One region of the Seohaeicola sp. 4SK31 genome, then DNA from elsewhere that is predicted to be linked to it. Evidence: riboswitches for the same ligand, from Rfam matches in the RefSeq annotation. Region 1 holds a riboswitch; each other region holds the start of a gene.
The links. A riboswitch is a leader RNA that binds a small molecule or an ion and turns the genes downstream of it on or off. The one in region 1 is predicted to bind cobalamin.

Region 1 (5,543 bases):
AAACCGCACCATGGCCGACAGGGTCAATGCCATCTCGTTCCCACCCAGATACCGCCCCTGCGGATCACGGGTCCATGCCGGAATTTCTATTCCCAGCGGATTGCCAAGGCGGGTGCGCGCCAGATCCAGCAGACTTTCCCCGGCGACATCGGACAACACCGCCCCCAGAACATGGAAACTGCCGGTCGAGTAAAGCATCCGGGCACCCGGCTCAGCCACAAAGGGCCGCGACAACGCGTCGGCCACCCAATCCCGACTGCCGATCCATGCGCCGTAGTTGCCGCCCGATGTCCGCTCCAGCCCTGCCTGCATGGTCACAAGGTTTTCGATGGTCAGAAGGCCGACACGCGGGTCCGCGCCTGCGGGAACAAGGCGCGGCGCAACATCGGCCAGTGTTGCTGTGATCGACGGAATCTCGCCCCGATCAAGTGCCGCACCGGTCAGGGCGGCGACGATTGTCTTGGACACGGATTTGACAGGAACGGCACGGTCAAGACCTGGCCCCCGGAACACCTCGGTCAGAACATCGGTTCCCCCCATGCGGATCATCAGCGCGTGGCATTGGTCCAACCCTCGCGCCCGGTCTGCCACGGCTTTCCACGGATCTGCCTGCGCCAAGGCGGGGGTTGCCAAAAGGGCCGCGCCACTGGCGATCATCCGGCGGCGTGTCAGGCGATATGTGTCTCTCTGCATGGTCTCAAATCTAGTGCATTGAACGACAGTTGCCATTCAGAACAGTTGCCATTCAGAAAAGCGTGAGCCGTGTCGGCTTGCATCCCCGGCCGTTTAGGTGTCCCCTGAGACCTCAGGTGCGGCGGAGAAACAGATGTCACCCCATTTTGCGCAACGGATGGAGAAGGTCGAACCTTCCGCCATCAAGGAACTTCTGGCGCTGGGGGCGGATCCCTCGATCATTTCATTCGGCGGCGGCTATCCCGATGCCAGCCTGTTTCCCGCGGCGCAGCTTGAACAGGTGTTCCGCGATGTGATCCGCGCGCCGGGTGGCGCGGCGATGCAATACGCCCCCTCGGACGGGCTGCCGCGCCTGCGTGAGCAGATCGCGCAGTTGATGGTGGCCGATGGCACCGCCTGCCGTCCCGAGGATGTGCTGATCCTGCAAGGGTCCCAGCAAGGTCTTGATTTTGCAGCAAAGATGCTGGTCGATCCGGACGATGTCATCATCACCGAGGATCCCACTTTTCTGGGAGCGTTGATCGCCTTCAACCCCAGCCAGCCCCGGTATGCGGCCGTGCCGATGGATAGCGACGGGATGCGGATGGACGCGCTGGAGGAGGCGCTGCGCAGCAATTCCCGCGCGCGCATGATCTATACGGTGCCGGACTTTCAGAACCCCACCGGTGTTACGCTATCACTGGACCGCCGCCACCGTCTGGTTGAACTGGCCAACGCGCATGATGTGATCGTTCTGGAAGACACGCCCTATCGCCACATACGTTTCGCGGGCGAAACCCTACCCACGCTCAAATCGCTGGATACGCAGGGTCGTGTGATCCATCTGGGCAGCTTTTCAAAGGTCCTGGTGCCGGGTCTGAGGATCGGCTGGGCAGTTGCGTCACCCCTCTTGCTTGAGAAGATGGCCCTGCTGAAGGTCGCTGCGGATACACAGACGTCGACGCTGAATATGGCCGCCGCCAGCCTCTTCCTCGATCGCTTCGATCTGACGGCCCATATCGCGATGTTGCAAAAGGCATATCGCCACAAAAAAGAGGTGATGCTGGACGCCATCCGCCAGCACTTCCCGCAGGATGTGACCATGACAGATCCTGAGGGCGGTCTGTTTACCTGGGCGACATTTCCCGATGGTTTCGACGCGACAGCCTTCATGAAAGACGTGGCACTGCCGCAGGCGCGGGTCGCCTATGTGCCGGGGGCGACCTTCTTTCCTGTGACGGAACAGGCCAATCATGCGCGGATCAACTACTCCGCCCAATCGGAAGATCGCATCCGCGAGGGGATCGCCGCTCTTGGCAAGGTCCTGCGTCAGTCACGCCGGTCTTGATGGCGTGCTGCCCTTGAAAGCCGATTGAGACGCTCTAATTGAAGGGGCTTTTTTCGGCAGAGAATTCTGTTGCGACTCCCGGCTTTTCTGTTTACCCAAATCCTTGTTCTGGTCCGGGCGGGTAACCGTTCGGTTAAAATGGGAATCCGGTGCGCGACCGCAAGGCCGCAAATCCGGGACTGCCCCCGCAACTGTGAGCGGCGAGCGAAGCTGAACCATGTCACTGGGGAAGATAACCCTGGGAAGACTCAGCCAAGCTGTGACCCGCAAGTCAGGAGACCTGCCAGAGTGATCACCCTATCCGGACGCGGGGCGCGTCGTGGATAACGGTTTTTCCGTAGTGGTGGCATTCGCACCGTCTGCGGAGGAGTCTCTCCTTCCAACGACACATTCTGGACTTGGACACGCCCGACCCGGGCGTTCTTGGAGACAAAAATGAGATACCCCCTTTCCCTGATGGCAATCCTGCTGGCAGGCACCGCCCCCGTCCACGCGCAAGAGAGCGGCGTTTTCGATCTGGATGAGATCGTCGTTTCAGGTGGCCTGACGCCTTTTGCCAGCAATGCCTATGGCCGGTCGGTCAGCGTGCTGACGTCGGATGATATCGAAGATCGTGGCCTGCGGACCATTCAGGATGCACTTCGCGCGCTGCCCGGCGTCTCGGTCGCCAGTGTCGGTGCGAATTACACGCAGGTCCGCCTTCGCGGCAGTGAAAGCAACAACGTTCTGATCCTGCTGGATGGAGTCGAACTTGGCGGCGGCGGCGAAGAATACATCATTTCCGGTCTCGAGACGGCGAATGTTGAACGGATTGAGGTGCTCCGAGGTCCGCAGTCGGTGTTCTATGGGTCAAACGCCTCAAGCGGCGTGATCAATATCATTACGCGAACCGGCTCTGTTGGAACGCAGTACGGCGGCTCGGTCGAAGTCGGCAACGGATACGCGCTGTCGGGCAATGTCTCGACACGGACCGATCGTGGCGGGCTTGCATTCTCTTTCAGTGATCGCGACGACGCAGGTTTTGACGCATCAGGTGACGGTGGCGAAAAGGACGGCACCCGTCGCAGGACTTTGGGGCTGTCCGCTTATTGGAAGGCAACGGATGATCTGACACTGGGTTTCACGATCCGTCGCTCTGATGAAGATTACGACTATGACGTCAATAGTTTCAGCGCCTCGACCCCCGATGAATATGTGGTGGATGAGCGAAATGCGCTGAGTGAGCGCGAAGAGACTACGGCGCAGGTCTATGCTGACTACCAGATGCTGGATGGTCGTCTGACGCACCGTTTATCCTACAGTCTCAGCCGTTTCGATCAGTTCAGCGAGGACCCGATCCAGGGAGCCTATGCGCTGGACGGTGAAACGCGCAGCCTGAAGTATCGGGGCAGCTTCGCGCTTGATGGCGGTACCGTCGCAGACGCACGTCAATTGCTGAGTGTCCTGCTGGAAGATGTTCAAGAAAAGACTTCGACGACATTTGTTCCGGAATTCGACCGGGGCAGCCAGTCCGTTGCCTTGGAATATCGTGGATTTTTCGAGGGCGGCATCGATATTCAGGCCGGCATGCGCCACGATATGAACGACACTTTCGATGATTTCACGACGTGGAACCTTGGACTGTCGTGGCGTATTCCTGACACGGGCCTGCGGCTTCATGCGTCGGCTGGGACCGGTGTCGTCAACCCGAACTTCTTCGAGAATTTTGGCGGATCTTTCGGCTATATCAGTAACACGACCCTGACACCGGAAGAAAACCGTGGCTATGATATCGGCATTGAAGCCGAGGTTCTGGGCGGACGCGGCATCATCGACGTGTCCTATTTCAACGAGGAACTGACAAACGCGATCACGGTTGTTTCGGGCGATGCCGGTGCGAATGGAAGTTGCATCCCGTCCGCGAGCGGCGCGAGCTCCTGCTATGTGAACCTTTCCGGCAAAAGCCCGCGTGAAGGTGTCGAGGTCAGTGGCGTGCTGCAAGCAACCGAGGACCTGAGCCTTCGTCTTGCCTATACCTATCTGGATGCAAAAACTCCGACGGGAACACCCGCCACCCGCCGCCCTGAACACGAACTGGGCTTGGGTGCCACGTTGCGGACATTTGGCGGTAAAGGCAGCATCACAGCGGATCTGCGTCATGTGGCAGGGAGCTTTGATACGCAATTTTTCGGTTCGTTTTCGAACGAGAAGCTTCCCGATTTCACGACGGTCAACCTGTCTGCCACTTATGATCTGACCGACAATCTGGCTTTGACAGGGCGTGTCGTGAACCTGTTCGACGAGGAGTATTCCGAAAGCTGGGGCTATGCCTCGCAGGGCCGCACGCTCTATGTCGGCATTCAGGGCCAGTGGTAGTCCGGGGTAACCTTTCACGCAATTTGCGCCGCCATCTGATGGCGGCGCTCGCCTCTGCTGCGGCGCTGCTTGTTGCTGGTTCGGCAGATGCCGAAGCGCCGACCCGTGTCGTGTCGATGAACCTGTGCACCGATCAACTGGCGATGTTGCTGGCTGACGAGGGGCAACTTCTCTCGGTGTCGCATATCGCCTTTGACCCGCTGGCCTCGCCGATGGTCGAGGAGGCCGCGGGCTATGAAAAGAACCACGGGCAGGCGGAAGAGATCTTTGCGATGCGGCCGGATCTGGTTCTGGCAGGGGTTTACAGTGATCCCTACACGGTCGGATTGCTGCGGCGGTTGGGGGTCGACGTGGTGCAATTTCCGCTTGAGACCGACTTTGACGGAATTCGCGCCAATATGCTGAAGATGGGCGAAGTTTTGGGGCAAGTCGATGCCGCGCAGCGCCTCGTTGCGCAGTTCGACGCTGATCTTGCGGCGCTGGGACCAAACGGCGAGGAACGCCCTTCGGCCTTGCTGCATTATGCGAACAACTACACATCGGGTGACAAGTCACTGGCGCATCAGATTTTGCTTGCGGCGGGCTTCGCCAATGCGACGACCGAGGCCGGGATCACGGTTGCGGGGTCTGTCCCGCTGGAGCGGTTGGTGCTGCTGATGCCCGACCTGGTGATTTCTGGGCAGCCGTATCCCGGTGCGTCGCGGGCCGAAGAAGTCTTGGATCATCCTGCCCTGCGTGTGTTGCAGCAGAAACAATCCGGTGCGACGTTGACCGATGCGGAATGGGTTTGTGGCACGCCATTCGTGCTGCGGGCTGTAGCGCGACTCGTTGACATACGGGAGCGTATGTAATGCTGCTCCGCATCTGGCTCTTGACCACTTTGGTTATCCTGTTCGCCCTGTCGGTTCTGACCGGGCCTGCTGGGTTGACGCTGGTCGACACGGTGAGAGCCTTGTTTCTGGGACAGGGCGAGGCGGCGACACTGGTGATGCGTGAGATCCGTCTGCCGCGCGCCATTCTGGGTGTCATGGTCGGTGCCTCGCTGGGCTTGTCCGGTGCGGCGATGCAGGGGTATCTGCGCAATCCATTGGCCGAACCCGGTTTGATCGGGGTGTCGGGTTCTGCGGCACTGGGTGCTGTGATCGTGTTGCAGACCGGTCTGGCGGCG
Region 2 (5,543 bases), on a different contig from region 1:
TCCGCCGCTGTCAGGTAGGAGCGGTAAAAGCTTACCAGCACGAAAGGCCCATCCGCAGGCGGCGCGGCAATCACCCCCTGATCAGGATCATAGAACCCCATATCGGGCACGCGCTTGTTGCCGGGCACAGGCCCTGCATAAAGTCCCGCTGCAATGCACAACTGCGCCAAAGCCGCCTGCGCCGCCACAGCGCCACCCGCCTCGCACAACTCCGACAGACGCCGCAGGGTCGAAACCGGCAGGGTGGACAAAGCATCAAGCGCCGGATCGGGCCGCCCGTCCGCAGGCAGCACTGCCAGCGCAATTCCGCGCCTGCGCGCCAGATCCTGAATGGAGGCCAGACCGTAAGGCCAGTAAGCCTCCCCTCCGATCAGACGGATCAGGATCGCCTTTGCCCCCGAAAGGGTGTTCTCAATATAGGTATCGACCGAGACGGGATGTTTCAGCGCAACGATATTCTGCAGCCTAAGAGCTGGCAAGGCACCCGCTGCACGGTGCCAGCCCGCCGCGAACGCCCCGAGGTCACTGTCCGAGAAGGACAACACCACTAGATCGGCAGGGTCCTGCCCCGGATCGAACGGGGTTTCAGCCTCTTCCAGACCATGGGATTCGCGGAAGACGACGTGCATGATGTGCCCTTAGCCCTGCAAAACTCGGTGGATCGCGGCAGCGTCGATATTGTCATGCTCCGCGATGACAACAAGACGCGACTGGCGCGGGGTCTCTCCCCATGGACGGTCGAACTGATGGCGCACACGTTCCCCCACGGCTTGCAACAGAAGACGCATCGGCTTGCCCGTCACCGCGATATAGCCCTTCACCCGCAGGATATCCTGCTCGCGCGACAAACGCTGCACGCGGGCGACCAGATCGTCGATATCCGCGACCTCGTCCAGCGCCACGACGATGGAATCGAAATCCTCGTGCTCGTGGTCGTCATGACCGTCGTGATGGCTGGGGCGCGCATCCAAATCATCCTCGGCCGCCGCGTTCAGGCCGATGATCACCCGCGGATCGATCACACCGTCGGTCATGGCGATGATCGGCAGCTTGCGCGGCGTTTCCGCCTCGATCACCTTGCGCGCCGCCGCAAGACCGGCCTCGCCCGCCAGATCAGCCTTGGACAGCAGCACCACATCGGCGCAGGCGATCTGGTCCTCGAACACCTCGGAGAGCGGTGTCTCGTGATCCAGTGAGTCGTCCGCAAGACGCTGTGCATCCACCGCCGCCACATCGGGCGCGAAACGCCCCGCCGCCACCGCCTCGGCATCAGCCAGCGCGATCACGCCGTCCACGGTAATCTTGGAGCGGATCGCGGGCCAGTCGAACGCCTTCAACAGTGGTTTGGGCAGTGCCAAACCGGAGGTTTCGATGATAATATGGTCCGGCCGCTGCGGCATCGCCAGAAGCGCCTCGATCGTGGGGATGAAATCATCGGCCACAGTGCAGCAGATGCAGCCATTGGCCAGTTCGACGATATTCTCTTCGGGGCAATTCTCGTCCGCGCAGGCTTTGAGGATATCGCCGTCCACGCCCACGGTGCCGAACTCGTTGACCAGTATGGCCAGCCGCTTGCCCTGCGGGTTCTGCATCAGATGCCGGATCAGCGTGGTCTTGCCCGATCCCAGAAAGCCGGTGATGACAGTGACGGGGATTTTGGTCAGATCGGACATGTCAAAGCTCCATTTTGGGAAGGCGCGCAAGGCTCTGCTTGCGGAAGATCACGGGGCGTTCACGCCACGGCACGATACCGTCCTCGGTCTGTGCATAAAGCGCCGCGCCGCGCAGGATTTCATCGGTATCATCAGAGGTCATACGACCGTAGACATACGACCATGCGCCGGGCTTGGTCAGGGCGATGCTGCACCCGTGATCGCAGGCGGACAAGCATTCGACGGGGCGAATGGTCACACCTTCGGGCGCGGGCGCAGTCGACAGCGCCTCGAACAGTCGGGCACCGGCGCAAACCTCGCCCTCAAGCACCGGCTGGCCCGCGCGGCAGGTCATGCAGACATGGAGAACAGCACCCATCGCGTCACCTTTTTTGACTGCGGAAAACAGAGGCATGCGCCAACGGTCAGGCGTTATCGCCTGTGTCCGAAGGTCGCGGAACACCCCGTCCGCGCGTTTCAGTTCGTGCACTGGCAGGTCTCCCGGCTTGCGGATCTCGAAGCGGGGCTTGCACCTTGCTTCAGCGGTTCGCCCCCCTTCCCGAACCTTGCGGCCAGTGGCATGGGCGGACCTTTCCGGTCACGGTCGCGGGGGCGGCTGCGCTTCGGTCAGGCAACACGGGTGTGTCGCAAAACCTGTCGCATTCCCTTTTGGCCTGCCATAAGACAGGCACCAGCGCTCAATCCCCCTCATTTGACAGAAGGGCGGCGAGTGTCAAGAAAAAGGACAATACGATGTCAGATATTCAGAACACTTCCGCCGACAAACCAGCCCCCACATCCGAGGCGGAACTGGCGCGTCATGCCTCCAAGATGGCCAAGAAGAAAGCCGCCCGCGACCGGATGATGGCCGCTAAGGAAGGCGAGAAAGGGCTGATCATCGTCCATACAGGTGCGGGCAAAGGTAAATCCTCGTCCGGATTCGGGATGATCCTGCGGTCTATCGCGCATGGCATGCCCTGCGCCGTTGTGCAGTTCATCAAAGGTGGGTGGGATACCGGCGAGCGGCGCCTGATCGAGGGCCAGTTCACGGAGCTGTGCCAGTTCCACGCGATGGGCGAAGGTTTCACATGGGAAACGCAGGATAAGGCGCGCGACATTGCCGCAGCCCAAGCCGGATGGGAAAAGGCCAAATCCCTGATCCGCGATCCCGAAATTCGGTTTGTGCTGCTGGACGAGATTAACATCGCGCTGCGCTACGACTATCTGGATATCGACGAGGTGCTGACCTTTCTGTCCGAGGAAAAACCCCCGTTGACGCATGTCTGCCTGACTGGCCGCAACGCCAAGGAGGCGCTGATCGAGGCCGCCGATCTGGTGACCGAGATGACGCTGGTCAAGCATCCATTCCGCTCCGGCATCAAGGCCCAGCCGGGCGTGGAATTCTGATCCCCGATGCCCGCGATCATGATTCAGGGCTGCGGCTCGAATGTCGGCAAATCCATGCTGGTGGCGGGGGTGTGCCGTGCAGCAGCCCGCCGTGGCCTGTCCGTGGCGCCGTTCAAGCCGCAGAACATGTCCAACAACGCTGCCGTCACCGCCGATGGTGGCGAGATCGGACGGGCGCAGGCCTTGCAGGCGCTGGCCTGCGGGCTGGAGCCGGTCACGGATATGAATCCGGTGCTGTTGAAACCCGAGTCCGAGGTGGGCGCGCAGGTGATCGTGCAGGGCAAAAGGCTGACCACGGCACGGGCGCGCGATTATGCGGCGCTGAAGCCCAAGCTGATGGCCTCGGTGCTGGACAGTTTCAACCGCCTGCGCGACACCTATGATCTGGTTATCGTGGAGGGCGCGGGCAGCCCGGCCGAGGTGAACCTGCGTGCCGGTGATATCGCCAATATGGGCTTTGCCCGCGCCGCCGATGTGCCGGTGATCCTGACCGGCGATATCGACCGTGGCGGCGTGATCGCGCAGGTCGTGGGCACTCAGACGGTGATTGATCCGGCTGATGCTGCAATGATCAAAGGATTTATTATTAATAAGTTTCGTGGCGATCCTCGTCTGTTTGACGATGGGTATGTCATGATCGAGCAGATTACCGGATGGCGCGGTTTCGGCGTGGTGCCGTGGTTTGTACGAGCCAATCTGCTGCCCGCTGAGGATGCGCTCGATCTGGCCTCCGGCCCTGCCACAGACGGCGTGACCATAGCCTGCCTGACCTTAAGCCGGATTGCCAATTTCGACGATCTGGACCCGCTCAAGGCGGAACCCGGCGTCAATCTGGTGATGGTGCGCGCAGGTCAGCCGATCCCCGGTGATGCGCGTCTGGTGATCATTCCCGGATCAAAGTCGACTCGCGGCGATCTGGCATTTCTGCGCGCGCAGGGCTGGGACATAGATCTGAATGCCCATGTTCGGCGCGGCGGGCATGTTTTGGGCATTTGTGGCGGCTATCAGATGCTGGGGCAAAGCGTGAGTGACCCTGATGGGATCGAAGGCCCTGCAGGCGAAACATCTGGGCTAGGCCTGTTGAATGTAGCCACCGTGATGACGCCGAACAAGCGCCTTTCACGCGTGAAAGCGACCCATTCCGCCAGCGGGCTGGAAGTGGCGGGCTACGAGATCCACATCGGACAGAGCAACGGCCCCGATTGCGCGCGCCCTTTCGCCCGGATTGAAGGGCGGGCCGAAGGCGCTGTGAGTGCAGACGGACGCATCATCGGGAGCTATCTGCACGGGTTGTTCGCCTCGGACGCGTTTCGCGCCAACTTTCTCTCCGCATTGGGCGTAAATGCCTCGACACTGGCGCACAGCGCACTAATCGAACAGACGCTGGATGCGCTGGCCGATCACGTAGAGGAGCATTTGGATGTTGAGGGTCTTATAGATTTGGCGCGTTAGATATTCACATAGCGCGCCGCATTGCGTCGCGGTGACGGTTCGGGCTCAAGGCGTCGATGAACAGCGAGCCGCCAACTACAGCTTCGAGCTGTAAGCGCGCCACTCTTACTAAAAGGCAACGCGGAATCCCATAATAGCTGCTGTATCCTGACGCCCGGTGATATGACCATGGTTAAACGCATGGATAGCGCCAACAAAGACCTCAGCGCTTTGTCCCATGGGTGTTCCATAAGTAATCGATAGATCAATTTCCCGGGCTTGCGGTGCATAGTTGATCCCTAAATCTTGGTAAGACACACCACCTGCGCTGCGAGCAGCCGGTAGCGCAATTTGAGTGCTACCGGAGGTGACAGCGATAGGCATAGATACTCCGAGGCTCAGCCGGTCCCCTTTCCGCAACACACCAGTTTGTCCAGCCTCTACACGCATGGCATTGAAGCGCACATCCGAAGTGTTTGACATCCCGATGCCTGTGGAACCCGGCGACATCCCAAAGGTTCCGCCAAGTTCTATGAAGCCGGCTGATCCGATCTTTTGTGAAAAACCCACTTCCAATGCCGCAAAAGTGGAACTTGTTCCTTCCAAGCCAGGCAGCACCGAACCGTCATCGCGGCCAAGGTTCAAACCAATGAAAATCGCGCCGCCTGCTGCTTCAAACGATTTGCCAATTGAAGCAACAGCAGCAGGCTCAGATCCGTCCCCGGCGGTTGACCCATGTGCAGTGTCGGGACTCAGCATAGCCAATTCGAATGTATCATGTGTCAGAGTGATATCAGCTCCACCGTATTCTTGCATCAAACTGTGGCGGGGTGCATTGCCGAACATTGCGCTCCACAGCTTTTCAGAAACGGGAGCGGCTGGCGCCATAGCCGCAAGTGCCGTACCAGGCATGGTAAAGTCGCCACCCAGTAAATCAGTCACGAGCACCGGAACAGCCTCCAAGCTGCGGGTGATCGCATCACCTGTCGCACCTCCTCCATTGATGAGCGGTTGCTCAACGCTGAGCGCAGTGCCATCTGCCATCTGCCATCG
Region 3 (5,543 bases), on a different contig from region 1:
GGTTACGGTTCATGGGGTGGCGACGCCCACGCAATCGGCGCGGATCATGGCGCTGCATGGCACGGGTTCGGTGGCCGAAGCGGCGGCGCTAGCCGGGGCAGGCACTGGCGCGCGTCTTGTCGTGGCGCGGATGGCGTCGGTGGATGGTATGGCGACCTGCGCTGTGGCGATAGGTGAAGGAGAGGTAGAATGACGGTTCATTTCATCGGCGCAGGCCCCGGAGCGCCTGATCTGATCACCCTGCGCGGGCGCGATCTGATCGCGGCCTGTCCGGTCTGCCTTTATGCGGGCAGTCTGGTGCCCGAAGCGCTGCTGTCGCACTGCCCTGCCGGTGCGCGGGTCGTGAATACCGCGTCGCTGTCGCTGGACGAGATCATGGACGAGATACAAGCCGCCGATGCAGCGGGCCGAGACGTGGCGCGGCTGCATTCTGGCGACCTGTCGGTCTGGTCGGCGATGGGCGAACAGTTGCGCCGGTTGCGCGCGCTGGGAATTGCCTATGACGTGACGCCTGGTGTGCCTTCCTTCGCTGCGGCAGCGGCGGTGCTGGGGGCGGAACTGACCCTGCCGGGTGTCGCGCAATCGGTGATCCTGACACGCACATCGGGCCGTGCCACGGCGATGCCGGATGGTGAGAGCCTCGAAAATTTTGCCCGCACGGGCGCGACACTGGCCCTGCATCTGTCAGTGCATCTGCTGGAAGAAGTGACCGCGCGGCTTAACCCCTATTACGGCGCGGATTGCCCCGTTGCTGTGGTGTTCCGCGCAAGCTGGCCAGACCAGCGGGTGATCCGCGCGACGCTGGCCACGCTGGATCCTGCCATCGGCGTGGGCGAGCGGACGGCACTGATCCTTGTGGGCCACGCGATCGGGTCCGAGGATTTCGACGAAAGCCGCCTTTATGCGGGTGATTATGACCGGCGCTACCGCCCCGTCGGCACCAATCCGCGTTTTCCGGACAGCGTATGATTCCCGGCCTTTTGATATCTGCGCCCGCGTCAGGCACTGGCAAGACCACGGTAACGCTGGGTCTGCTGGCGGCGTTCCGTGCGCAGGGTCTGACCGTGCAGCCTTTCAAAAGCGGTCCCGATTACATTGATCCCGCGTTTCATGCGGCGGCGGCAGGGCGGGTATCGTTCAATCTGGACAGTTGGGCGATGAACGCTGCGCGTCTTCAAAACCTTGCCGTGCGGGCGCAAGGGGCCGATTTGGTTATCGCGGAAGGCTCGATGGGACTGTTTGACGGGGTGGCGCAAGCTGGCGAGGCGGGCAATGGCGCCAGCGCCGATGTGGCGGCGATGATGGGCTGGCCGGTGATTGTGGTGCTGGATGTATCCGGTCAGGCGCAGACAGCGGCAGCGGTCGCTTATGGTATGGCGCAGTTCCGCAAGGGGCTGAACCTGGCAGGCGTGATTCTGAACAAAGTCGCATCGCCGCGCCACGAAGCGCTGATCCGCGTCGGTATGGAGGCGGCGGGCCTGCGCGTTCTGGGTGCATTGCCTCGCAATCCCCAGATTGCCCTTCCAGAACGGCATCTGGGATTGGTGCAGGCTGAGGAATTGCCACGGCTTGAGGCCATTCTTGCCGAGACGGCGGCTTTTGTGACCGCACATTGCGATCTTGACGTGATACGCGCGGTTGCGGCTATGACGAAAGGGCAGGTGGCGCAGGTCACAGCCACCCCTGCACCGGGCGAGCGGATCGCACTGGCGCGGGACAAGGCGTTTTCTTTTATCTATCCGCACCTTCTGGCCGATTGGCACGCGCAGGGTGCGACGATCCTGCCATTCTCCCCGCTGGCGGATGAGGCGCCCGATCCTTCTGCCACCGTCTGCTGGCTGCCGGGCGGCTATCCCGAATTGCATGCAGGGCAACTGGCCGATTGCGAGGGGTTCCGCGCGGGGATCGTTGCATTCGCACAAACACGTCCGGTGCACGGGGAATGCGGGGGCTACATGGCGCTGGGGCAAGGGCTGGTGGCCGCAGATGGCACGCGTTACCGGATGGCGGGGCTATTAGGCTTGGAAACCAGCTTTGCCAAGCGGCGCATGCATCTGGGCTACCGTCTTGCGCGGCCCCAACGCCCTTTGCCGGGAATGGATCAGGCGCAGGGCTTGCGCGGGCATGAATTCCACTATGCTACGATCCTGTCACAGCCTGATGCGCCCTTGGCCCATGTAACTGATGCGAACGGGCAAGATGTTGCCGAAACGGGATCTTACCGCGATGGTGCTAGCGGCGGGCGCGTCAGCGGCACGTTCTTTCATCTAATCGCGGAATCAAGTCTTACGGATGGACCTCAAACATGACCGGCTTTGTCTCTTTCGTGTCTTCGGGCCCGGGTGATCCGGAACTTCTGACCCTCAAGGCGGTGAACCGTCTTGGCGGGGCCGATATCATACTGTTCGACGATCTGTCCTCGGGGCCGATCCTGGCCCATGCTGGGCCGCAATCCGATCTGCTCGCTGTTGGCAAGCGGGCAGGTCGCCCATCGCCCAAACAGGACCATGTCAGCCGCCTGCTGGTGGATCACGCCATGACTGGCGCAAAGGTGGTGCGGCTAAAATCCGGTGACAGCGGCATCTTCGGTCGGCTTGAAGAAGAGATCGCAGCCCTGATGGCTGCTGGTATCCCCTATGAGATCATCCCCGGCGTGCCCTCGGCCTGTGCTGCTGCGGCGGCGGCGGGCATTCCGCTGACGCGGCGCCTGACCGCGCGGCGGGTGCAATTCATCACGGGCGCGGATGTAACCGGCCAATTGCCTGAAGGATTGAACTGGGCGGCACTGGCCGATCCGCTGGCGACAACTGTGGTTTTCATGGGCAAACGGACCTTTCCGGCGCTGGTCGCCGATCTGGTGGCCCATGGTCTGCCCGCATCCACGCCCTCACTACTGGCCGAAGCGGTCGGCCATCCGCATCAGCGTTTGCAGCGCAGCACGATTGCGGAATTGGCCGATAGTCTTGCAGAGGCGCGCAGCGATCATCCGGCGCTGATCCTTTATGGTCCGCTGGCCGAATTCTGAACACAAGGTATTTTCAGGCGTCGATCTGTCGTAAGCAGGCTTGACCGAGGAATTAGTTAGGCGCACAACAAAAGCTGCAAAGGTGCTCCGAACCGGAAAGGCAAGGGGCTGAAACGGGAATGGGGAAGGGCGGACCAAATCGCGGCGCCCCCACCCCAGCCGCCCCCGCGACTGTCAGCGGAGAGCGGCCATCCAAAATGCCACTGGCCACTCACCGGGCCGGGAAGGTGGATGGTCGTGTCGACCCGCAAGCCAGGAGACCGGCCTTGCCAAATGTAACCCATCCGCCGTCGGGTGTGACGGCAAGGAGACCACTATGCATATCGAACCGGGCCTCGTTGACGGGGCAAAAATCACTCTCAGCTACGCGACCGCCGCTGCCGCCGGTGCCACTGGCCTGTGGTACGCGCGCCACGCCATTATGGAGCGCGGCTCTGTTTCGCTGGCGATCCGCAGCTTGCTTGCCGCCGTTCTGACCTTCGTGTTTTTCGAGGTTCTACCGACCTTCCCCGTTGGCGTATCAGAGGTGCATTTCATCCTTGGTTCGACCCTTTTCCTGATCCTTGGCGCGGGGCCGTCAGCCATCGGTCTGGCACTGGGTCTGCTAATCCAAGGCATGTTCTTCTCGCCCTCCGACCTGCCGCAATTCGCAATGAACATCACCACGCTGCTGGTGCCGCTCTTCGCGCTAACCGCTATGGCGCGCCGGATTATCGCGCCGGACACCGCCTATGTTGACCTGAAATACAGCCAGGTTCTGGCACTGTCGGTCTGCTATCAGGGCGGCGTTGTAGCATGGGTGGCTTTCTGGGCGATCTACGGCATGGGCAGCGAAGCGCTGGCGCCGGTTGGTACCTTCGCGATTGCCTATATGGCTGTCATCATCCTCGAGCCGTTGGCCGATCTGGCCGTGCTCGCGGGTGCGAAAGCTCTGCGTGGCAAGACACCGTCCGCACTGGTCACACCGCGCCTTTACAGCGCGTCCTGATCTGACAAAACTGTCGAACATGGCGCGGTCCCTGATAGGGTCGCGCCTTTTTGCGACGAGGCGACGATGATCACCGTATCCCTGATCGGTATCGGTACCGGCAATCCCGATCACGTCACAGCACAAGCGGTGAGGGCCATGAACTTGGCGGATCTGATCCTCATTCCGCTCAAAGGCGATGACAAGGCGGATCTTGCCGGTCTGCGTCAGGCGATCTGCGAAAGCTGCGTCACGAATCCCGCGACGCGAATCGAAGGGTTTGATCTGCCCGTGCGCGACCGGGCCACGCCCGATTATCTGACACGCGTGAACGACTGGCATGATGCGATTGCGGCCGTCTGGCGCGACCGGATCAACGCGCATCTGGAGCAGGGCGGCGGGCCGCGTGTCGCACTTCTGGTCTGGGGTGATCCCTCGCTCTATGACAGTACACTGCGGATCGCGGCACGTGTGGGCCGCGATATACCCATAATGCTAGATGTTATTCCCGGGCTGACCTCAATCCAGGTGCTTTGTGCCGCACATGCGATCCCGTTAAACGAACTGGGCGCGTCCGTAATGATCACGACAGGGCGGCAGCTGCGAGACGGTGGCTGGCCAGACGGGCCTGGCACGGTTGTGGTCATGCTCGATGCAGGCGGTGCCTTCACGTCGCTGTATATGCCACACTACCATATCTGGTGGGGCGCTTACGTCGGCATGCAGAACGAGATCTGTATTGAAGGACCGCTTGCCGATGTGGCAGAGCAGATCCAGACGGTGCGCGCGCAGGCCAAAGCTGCGCATGGTTGGATCATGGACATTTACATCCTGCGCCGGATCCCTACGACGCCAGTATAAGGAAGGTTGCGATGACTCCCGCCGCTGGCGTCGCTGGATCTGCTACAATCTGCAAGCACCCATACGGCTGCCAGTTTTCGCCGCTCAACGCGCTGAGCAGATCCGCAAGATCTTTCAGCCAGGCCGCTTACTATGATCCCACCTTCTTTGACCAACGACCCGAACGGTTGATAAAATATACATAATAAACCTTATGCGTATCCTTAATATGTAGCGGTGGATTCACATCCGAAGTGCAAATTCTGTATCAAAACAGAATGTTGCATGGAGGATGTCGAATGGGACGCTGCTACCCTCACATGAGTTTGGAAGAGCGCCGGAAGCTTGCCAAGTGGCGTGAAGCCAAATTGCCGGTTCCAGAGATGGCGGATCGGCTGGGTCGTGCTCCGTCCACGGTCTATCGCGAACTGAAGCGCGCGGATCGCGTCTTGGCATCGATGAAGTAAAAATTAGCATGAGCAGCGCGGGAACGCTCTGGAGCAACAAGAGCCTCTCGAGCATGCCGAACACAGCCCGGAAAGTCATTTTGATATAACAGGACCAGGCTCCAGAAATCTCGCCAGCAGTCGCGCCACAACTGGTTTCGAAGTTTGCGTAGCTACCGGATAAGAACAGAGCCGCCGATCTAAGACTGTGATCGATACACGAGGTCGGCTGCAACCATCGTCGCGGTCGTCTTCGGGCGTCACC

Region 2: another riboswitch for cobalamin. It lies ahead of PVW27_RS20045 (DUF1636 family protein); the one in region 1 lies ahead of PVW27_RS05245 (TonB-dependent receptor plug domain-containing protein).
Region 3: another riboswitch for cobalamin. It lies ahead of PVW27_RS20110 (energy-coupling factor ABC transporter permease); the one in region 1 lies ahead of PVW27_RS05245 (TonB-dependent receptor plug domain-containing protein).

Annotation. Positions count from the first base shown of each region.
Region 1 is NZ_JARAMP010000004.1:189,438-194,980, reverse strand. It holds gene PVW27_RS05255 (serine hydrolase domain-containing protein) at 1-693, opposite strand, end outside; gene PVW27_RS05250 (aminotransferase-like domain-containing protein) at 827-2,020, shown strand; cobalamin riboswitch at 2,113-2,322, shown strand; gene PVW27_RS05245 (TonB-dependent receptor plug domain-containing protein) at 2,606-4,375, shown strand; gene PVW27_RS05240 (ABC transporter substrate-binding protein) at 4,414-5,226, shown strand; gene PVW27_RS05235 (FecCD family ABC transporter permease) at 5,226-5,543, shown strand, end outside.
Region 2 is NZ_JARAMP010000041.1:162-5,704, reverse strand. It holds gene cobN (cobaltochelatase subunit CobN) at 1-629, opposite strand, end outside; gene cobW (cobalamin biosynthesis protein CobW) at 639-1,673, opposite strand; gene PVW27_RS20045 (DUF1636 family protein) at 1,675-2,031, opposite strand; cobalamin riboswitch at 2,127-2,363, opposite strand; gene cobO (cob(I)yrinic acid a,c-diamide adenosyltransferase) at 2,406-3,059, shown strand; gene PVW27_RS20035 (cobyric acid synthase) at 3,066-4,511, shown strand; gene PVW27_RS20030 (hypothetical protein) at 4,620-5,534, opposite strand.
Region 3 is NZ_JARAMP010000041.1:13,671-19,213, forward strand. It holds gene PVW27_RS20090 (cobalamin biosynthesis protein) at 1-193, shown strand, start outside; gene cobM (precorrin-4 C(11)-methyltransferase) at 190-969, shown strand; gene PVW27_RS20100 (cobyrinate a,c-diamide synthase) at 966-2,309, shown strand; gene cobA (uroporphyrinogen-III C-methyltransferase) at 2,306-3,025, shown strand; cobalamin riboswitch at 3,089-3,308, shown strand; gene PVW27_RS20110 (energy-coupling factor ABC transporter permease) at 3,342-4,013, shown strand; gene cobF (precorrin-6A synthase (deacetylating)) at 4,080-4,853, shown strand; partial or broken gene PVW27_RS20120 (helix-turn-helix domain-containing protein) at 5,132-5,269, shown strand.